2 regions of the Arthrobacter sp. P1_A5 genome follow, and region 2 is predicted to be linked to the other one. Evidence: predicted binding sites of a transcription regulator. Region 2 holds the regulator's gene; the other holds the start of a gene.
What was found. Region 2 encodes HrcA, which represses chaperone genes, less so after heat shock. Its sites were predicted from a motif close to TTNGCACTCGNNNNNNNCGAGTGCNAA; they were not measured.

Region 1 (4,291 bases), on a different contig from region 2:
CTCGGAGCCCTCCTCGGCGTGGACACCCTCGTGGACTCTGCCGAGTTCAACATGCCCCTTGTCGTCGTGCTCGGCCCCGGCTACCAGTAGCCAATCCGGTTACGCCTCAATAACTATTAGGCGGCGGCCCTGCCCGCCGCCGGCGTTCCTGGGGGACGCTGTGGGTACAGTATCTGCGGATTTCTCTTCGCAGTCCGCGGCGCACATCGAGGTGGGCCGCACGCAAGCTAGCTGAAAGTGTGGACACCATGGCACTGGGAACCGTCAAATGGTTCAACGCCGAAAAGGGCTACGGCTTCATCTCCGTGGACGGTTCCGAGAACGACGTCTTCGTGCACTGGTCCGCGATCGTCGGGGAAGGCTACCGCGCCCTGGACGAGGGCCAGCGGGTGGAACTGGAAGTCGGCGAGGGCGAAAAGGGCCCGCAGGCCGAAAGTGTCCGGCCCGCCTAGTGGTACTGGCTGCCGTCACGAACGCCCCAAGGAACGCGGCCGGGCGCCGCGGAGGACATTTGCCGTTGGGCCGCGCCCTGGCGGCGGGCACAGTAGCGGCCCTGGCCCTGACGGGCTGCCTGGGCCCCGCGGGCAGCGCCCGCGTGACCAGCGCGGACGCCAGCGGTGACGGCACCCTGCGCATCGGCCTGATCCTGGACAACACCGGCAAGCAGAACTTCCTCAACGCTTCCGAGCTCGCGGCGGCCAAACTTGCCGTCAAGGAGATCAACGCTGCCGGTGGGCACAAAGGCAAACCGGTGGAGCTGCTGCCGGAAACCATCAGCACGGACACCGCCGCCCAGGCGAAAGCGCTGGTTGCCGCCAAGGCCGACGTCGTGATCGGCCCGACCGATTCCAGCCGTGCCCCGGCCGCCATCGACGTGCTGGCCAACGCCAAGGTAGCCGTGATCTCCCCGGCAAACACCGCCGCCGCGCTCAGCAACTACAAGAGCGGCGGCTACTATTTCCGCACCTCGGCCGCCGACATCGCCCAGGCCTCCGTCCTCGCCAAACTGGTCAAAGACGGAGGCGCCAGGACCCTGGCGGTGCTGCATGAGGAAGGCGACTACGGCAAAGACGTCGCCGCCGCCGTCGGCGGTGCGGCGAAACAGTCCGGACTGGAAGTGGTGGCGGACGCGGAGTTCACCCCCGGCCAGGCGCAGCAGGCTGTCGCCGCCGCTAAGGCCGCCAACCCCGACGCCGTCATCCTGGTCTCGCGCGACGGCGCACAGGGCGCCATCGCCGAGCTGAACAACGCCGGCCTCGCCGGCAAGAAGCTGGTCCTCAGCGACGGAGCAGTCAGCAAGTACGGCGCTGGCCTGGGCGCCCGGGCGCTCGAGGGTGCACGCGGGATCCTGCCCGGCGTGTTTCCCTCCGCCGCCTTCCAGGCGGACCTCGTGGCCGTTGATCCCGGGCTGAAGGACATGGTGTTCGCCGCCGAGACGTACGACGCCGTCGTCCTGGTCGCCGTCGCCGCCGCCGCAGCAGAGGACGACGCCGGGACCTCCATCGCAGCGTCCCTCGTCGCGGTCTCCGGCGGAACCCCCGCGGCAGGCGGAACGGGGGCCGGCGGCAGCCAGCCGCCCAGCAAGTCATGCACGAGCTACAAGGACTGCGTCGGCGTCCTCCGGGCAGGCCAGCGGCCCGACTACGACGGCCAGTCCGGACGGATCAACTTTGATGCCCACGGCGACATCACCGAAGCGAACTACATGGTCTCGACTTACGGCGAGGACAACCTGCCCACTGTGGACGGCACGGAAGCCGCGAGCAGCAGCGGCGGCTGATCGCTCGTAGCGTATTGTGCCCGCGTGGCGGCCGGTTCCGGCCGGCCACTGCTTGCACTCTCCCCGGGGGAGTGCTAATTATTGATTTAGCACTCCAGCGCACTGACTGCTAACACGACGCCCGGTCCGCCCGGCCGCGAAGTGGGGCAGCCGGTCCAGGAGCTAAAGAAACACCTTGCTGGGGTGAGATCCCGGACCCGGCGGCATACAGAGGCCGCGGGGTTGGGATCGTCCGTCGCGGGCACCACAGCGAAGGTTCATTCTTAACGACTGTCCCGAAAGGACTACTGCCGTTATGGCCAAGATCATTGCATTTGATGAAGAGGCACGCCGCGGTCTTGAGCGGGGCCTGAACATCCTCGCCGACGCCGTCAAGGTCACCCTCGGCCCGCGGGGACGCAACGTCGTCCTCGAAAAGAAGTGGGGCGCCCCCACGATCACCAACGATGGTGTTTCCATCGCCAAGGAGATCGAGCTGGACGATCCCTACGAAAAGATCGGCGCCGAGCTGGTCAAGGAAGTTGCCAAGAAGACGGATGACGTCGCAGGCGACGGCACCACCACGGCAACCGTGCTGGCACAGGCCCTGGTCAAGGAAGGCCTGCGCAACGTCGCGGCCGGCGCTGACCCGCTGTCCCTCAAGCGCGGCATCGAGAAGGCTGTTGACGCGGTCACCATCGAGCTCCTGGCCTCCGCCAAGGAAATCGAGACCAAGGAAGAGATCGCCGCCACCGCGTCCATCTCCGCCGGCGACAACGAGATCGGCGCCCTGATCGCCGAAGCCCTCGACAAGGTCGGCAAGGAAGGCGTCATCACCGTCGAGGAGTCGAACACGTTCGGCCTCGAGCTGGAGCTGACCGAAGGCATGCGCTTCGACAAGGGCTACATCTCCGCCTACTTCGTCACCGACGCCGAGCGCCAGGAAACGGTCCTTGAGGATCCGTACATCCTGATCGTCAACTCCAAGATCTCCAACGTCAAGGAACTGGTTGCTGTCCTGGAAAAGGTCATGCAGTCCAACAAGCCGCTGCTGATCATTGCCGAAGACATCGAGGGCGAGGCCCTGGCCACCCTGATCGTCAACAAGATCCGTGGCACCTTCAAGTCCGTCGCCGTCAAGGCTCCGGGCTTCGGCGACCGCCGCAAGGCGCAGCTGGCCGACATCGCCATCCTCACCGGTGGCCAGGTCATTTCCGAGGAAGTCGGCCTCAAGCTTGAGACCGCCGGACTCGAACTCCTTGGCAAGGCCCGCAAGGTTGTTGTCACCAAGGACGAGACCACCATCGTCGAGGGTGCAGGCGACGCCGACCAGATCGCCGGCCGCGTGTCCCAGATCCGCGCCGAGATCGAGAACTCCGATTCCGACTACGACCGCGAGAAGCTGCAGGAGCGCCTGGCCAAGCTGGCCGGCGGCGTTGCAGTCATCAAGGCCGGCGCCGCAACCGAGGTCGAGCTCAAGGAACGCAAGCACCGCATTGAGGACGCCGTCCGCAACGCCAAGGCTGCTGTCGAAGAGGGCATCGTCGCCGGCGGTGGCGTTGCCCTGATCCAGGCCGGCGCCAAGGCATTCGCGAACCTGCAGCTCTCCGGTGACGAAGCAACGGGCGCGAACATCGTCCGCGTTGCCATCGACGCCCCGCTGAAGCAGATCGCCTTCAACGCCGGCCTCGAGCCCGGCGTCGTCGTGGACAAGGTCCGCGGCCTGCCCGCAGGCCACGGCCTCAACGCCGCCACCGGCGAGTACGTCGACCTGCTGGCCGCCGGCATCAACGACCCGGTCAAGGTAACCCGCTCTGCCCTGCAGAACGCGGCTTCCATCGCCGGCCTGTTCCTCACCACCGAGGCCGTTGTAGCCGACAAGCCCGAGAAGGGTGGCGCCCCGATGGGCGGCGGCGACGACATGGGCGGCATGGGCGGCATGGGCGGTTTCTAACCACCCGCGCCAGCCATTACCGGCTGTTCGACGACGGCGGTCCCACCTTCGGGTGGGGCCGCCGTCGCCGGTTAAGCGCGGTCCCTGGCCAAGGAGCGTCGGTGGGCGTCGGCGGGTTCTGGCAGGATAGGTCAGTGACGATTACAGCAGCGGCCGACGGTTCGGCCTTAGGAAATCCCGGCCCGGCCGGCTGGGCCTGGTACGTGAATGACGACTGCTGGCGGGCCGGCGGATGGCCCCACGGCACGAACAACCAGGGCGAACTGATGGCGGTGCTGGACCTGTTCCGGGCAACGGCGCACATGCCCGGGGAAGACCTGCTGATCCTCTGCGACAGCCAGTACGTCATCAACGCCGTGACCAAGTGGATGCCCGGCTGGAAACGCAAGGGCTGGCGCAAGGCAGACGGCAAGCCGGTGCTGAACGTGGACCTCCTCAAGGACATCGACCAGGCGCTCGTGGGCCGCAAGTACACCTTCGAGTGGGTGCGGGGCCACGCGGGGCACGAGCTCAACGAGGCGGCGGACGTCCGCGCCCGGGCAGCGGCCACGGCGTACCAGCAGGGCGTGGCCGTCCGG
Region 2 (3,547 bases):
TAGTTCCTCAGCCAGGCCCACGCATTCGACGGTCAGCTCCCCGGCAGCGACGGCTGTCACGGTGCCGGTCAGGCGCTTGCCGGCGCCGTCCGCGATGTCGACGGCTTCGCCGACGCCGATCCGTTTGACTGTGACGGCGTGGCGGGCCTCGGTGCCCCCGAGGACGAAGGCCGAGCCGGGGACCTGCTGGTCCAGGGTGCCTGGGGCGGTGAAGAAGACCGGGTTGCTCACCGCTACAGGTTACCGAGCCGGTCCCGCAGTTTGGCGAAGACGCCGCCGCTGGCCGCGAGCTTTCCTTCCGTGAGGTGCTCGCCGCGGTGCTTGGCCAGCTGACGGAGAAGTTCTTCCTGGACGTGATCGAGCTTGACCGGTGTTTCCACCTGCAGGTGCACCTTCAGATCACCGCGGCCGTGGCCGCGCAGGTGCGTGACGCCGAGACCGCGAAGGGTGATGATCTCGCCGGACTGGGTGCCGGCCTTGACATCGATCTCCTGCTGTCCGTCGAAGGTGTCGAGGGATATTTCGGTGCCGAGCGCGGCCGCCGTCATGGGAATGTTGAGGCTCGCGTGGAGGTCATCGCCCTCGCGCACGTAAGTGGCGTCGTTGTTGACCCGGATCTCCACGTACAGGTCCCCGGCGGGGCCGCCGGCGGGGCCTGCCTCGCCCTGGCCGGACAGCTGGATGCGGGTGCCGGTGGCCACGCCGGCCGGGACCTTGACGGTGAGGGAGCGGCGGCTGCGGATCCGGCCCTGGCCGCTGCATTCGTTGCACGGGTCCTTGATGACGGTGCCGAAGCCCTCGCAAGACCCGCAGGGGGCGGACGTCATGACCTGGCCCAGGATGGACCGCACGGCGCGCTGGACCTGACCGCTGCCGCCACAGATGTCGCAGCGGACCGGGTGGGTGCCTTCCCGGCAGCAGGACCCCTCGCAGGTGGGGCAGATGACGGCCGTGTCGACCTCGAGCTTTTTGTTCACGCCGAACACCGCATCGCGGAGGTCGATCCGGACGCTGATCAGCGCGTCCTGGCCGCGGCGGACCCGGGACGACGGGCCGCCCTGGCCGCCACCGGCGCCGAAGAAGGTCTCGAAGATGTCCTGGAAGGCGAAGCCCTGGCCCGAGTAGCTGCCGCCGCCGAACCCGTTGTCGGTACCGTTCTCGTTGCCCGTGGTGTCATAGACCCGGCGCTTCTGCGGATCGGAGAGGACCTCGTAGGCGTGCGTGACGGCCTTGAACCTGTCCGAGGCGTCCTCCCCGGGGTTCACGTCCGGGTGCAGGGTCCGGGCCAGTTTCCGGTAGGCCTTCTTGATCTCCTCCCCCSATGCGTCGCGGGAGACTCCAAGAACGTCGTAGTGGCTGCTCAAAGTGTGTATCTCTTCCTTGTTGTACTGCCTGTGGGGCACTGCCTGTGGGGCAAGAAGTCGTATTCGGTCCCGGGCCTGTCAGGGGCCCAGGATCCTCGAAAGGTAGCGGGCCACCGCTCGGACGGCGGCCATGGTGGTGGGATAGTCCATCCGGGTGGGCCCAAGCACGCCGACCTTGGCCGTGGCGTCCGGCCCGTAGGCGGTGGCCACGACCGAGGCCTCGGCGAGACCGTCGTAGGGGTTTTCCCGGCCGATGCTGACGGTCACACCGCGCGGGTCTTCGGCCATTTCGCTGAGCAGGCGGAGCATGACCACCTGTTCCTCGAGGGCCTCCAGCACGGGGCCGATGCTGAGCGGGAAGTCCACATTGGAGCGGGCCAGGTTGGCGGTGCCGGCCATGACCATGCGCTCTTCACGGCTGCTCGTGGCCAGGGCCTCAAGGCCGCGGGCCAGCGCCTGGGCTGCTCCGCGCCGCGCGGGCGGGCCGCCGGCAACGACGGCGGGCAGCAGCTGCGGCATCAGGCTCAGCGGTGTACCGGACAGGCTGGCCAGAAAGCTGGTCCGCAATTCCGCCAGCGCGTCGTCGGGAATGTCCTGCCCGACGTCGATCACGCGCTGCTCCACTTTGCCCGTGTCCGCGATCAGGACCGCCAGCACTTTCCGGGGCGCCAGCAGCACGAACTCGATGTGCCGCACCCGGGCGCGGCTGCGCAGCGGATACTGCACGACGGCGACCTGGTTGGTCAGGTGCGAGAGGAGCCTCACGGTCCGGTCAAGGATGTCGTCGAGGTCCTCGGATCCTTCCAGCAGCGCCTGGATGGCCCGGCGCTCGGCCGGCGACAACGGCTTCACCGCCGAGATCTGGTCGACGAACAGCCGGTAGCCCTTGTCAGTGGGGATCCGGCCGGCGCTCGTGTGCGGTGCCGTGATCAGACCCTCGTCTTCCAGCGCCGCCATGTCATTTCGGATCGTGGCGCTCGAGACGCCGAGATGGTGCCGTTCAACGAGCGCTTTGGAACCAACGGGCTCACGCGAATGGACGTAGTCCTCCACGATGGCGCGCAGCACTTCGAGTTTGCGCGGTTCGCTCACGCTCCACCTCCTGTCGACTGTCCCGCAGCCGGTGCCACTCCCCTCGCCCGTCCGGGTCCACAAATGGTGCACGGACGGCCCGCCACAGGACAAGGGTTAGCACTCGACATGCCTAAGTGCTAACCAGTCTAATATGAGTCGCCGCGTTGTTAGCATTGGATTCGCTCCAGGCGTGGCCCGCGGGAACGCGATTCCCGTCACGCCGGCGCCGAGACCGTGGCAGCCGCTGCCGTTGCCGCGTCGTCGCGGTCCGGTTCCGGCCCCCGGAGAGTTCCACCGACCGCCCGTAGATTCCGAGTGCAAAGTTAGCGTGTAGAGATGTCGTACCAGAACTGGGGACCCCAGGACCTGTCCGCCCCCGCCAAGACCCAGTTGCCGGAAGTCCCGGTGGAACGCGGGATGGTCCTCGAGGAGGTCCAGTCCGGTTGGGTGGGCGCCGTCACCCGGGTGGAGAAGTCCGGCGGCATGCACGTGGTGGCCCTGGAGGACCGGCGGGGCAAGTCGCGGTCCTTCCGCCTCGGCTTCGGCTTCCTCTTGGACGGCCAGCCCATCCGCCTGATGCCGCCGGCCCCGAAGAAGACGGCACCGGCCGCCGGGGCCGGCCGTACGGCGTCGGGCTCGGTGCGGGTGGCGGGGCAGCGCGCACAGGTGGCCAAGGCCAGCCGCATCTGGGTGGAAGGAAAGCACGACGCCGAGCTGGTGGAGAAAGTGTGGGGCGATGACCTCCGGGTGGAGGGCATCGTCGTCGAGCCCCTGCACGGCATTGACGACCTCGCGGCCGCCGTGGCGGACTTCGGCCCGGGCCCTGGCCGGCGCCTCGGCGTACTCGTAGACCACCTCGTGGCCGACTCCAAGGAGTCGCGGATCGCCGACGCCGTCATGGCCTCACCGGGCGCCGCCGGCAACGTCCTGATTGTGGGGCACCCCTACGTGGACGTGTGGCAGGCCATCCGGCCCGCGGTCCTGGGGATCGAGCAGTGGCCCGTGATCCCCCGCGGCACGGACTGGAAGACCGGGATCCTGATGGCTTTCGGCTGGCCCCACTCCACAAAGGAGGACATCGGCCTCGGCTGGCAGAAACTCCTGGGGGC

Region 1: a site for HrcA is predicted at 1,867-1,893, ahead of groL (chaperonin GroEL). Genes of this name have one in related genera too.

Annotation. Positions count from the first base shown of each region.
Region 1 covers NZ_JBFTZL010000242.1:108-4,398, forward strand. Annotated here, with positions in the region: partial or broken gene AC1D1S_RS19460 (LytR C-terminal domain-containing protein) at 1-90, shown strand, start outside; gene AC1D1S_RS19465 (cold-shock protein) at 249-452, shown strand; gene AC1D1S_RS19470 (ABC transporter substrate-binding protein) at 512-1,780, shown strand; gene groL (chaperonin GroEL) at 2,076-3,713, shown strand; partial or broken gene AC1D1S_RS19480 (RNase H family protein) at 3,848-4,291, shown strand, end outside.
Region 2 covers NZ_JBFTZL010000271.1:30-3,576, forward strand. Annotated here, with positions in the region: partial or broken gene AC1D1S_RS20095 (RNA methyltransferase PUA domain-containing protein) at 1-231, opposite strand, end outside; gene dnaJ (molecular chaperone DnaJ) at 234-1,364, opposite strand; gene hrcA (heat-inducible transcriptional repressor HrcA) at 1,443-2,456, opposite strand; partial or broken gene AC1D1S_RS20110 (DUF3097 domain-containing protein) at 2,775-3,547, shown strand, end outside.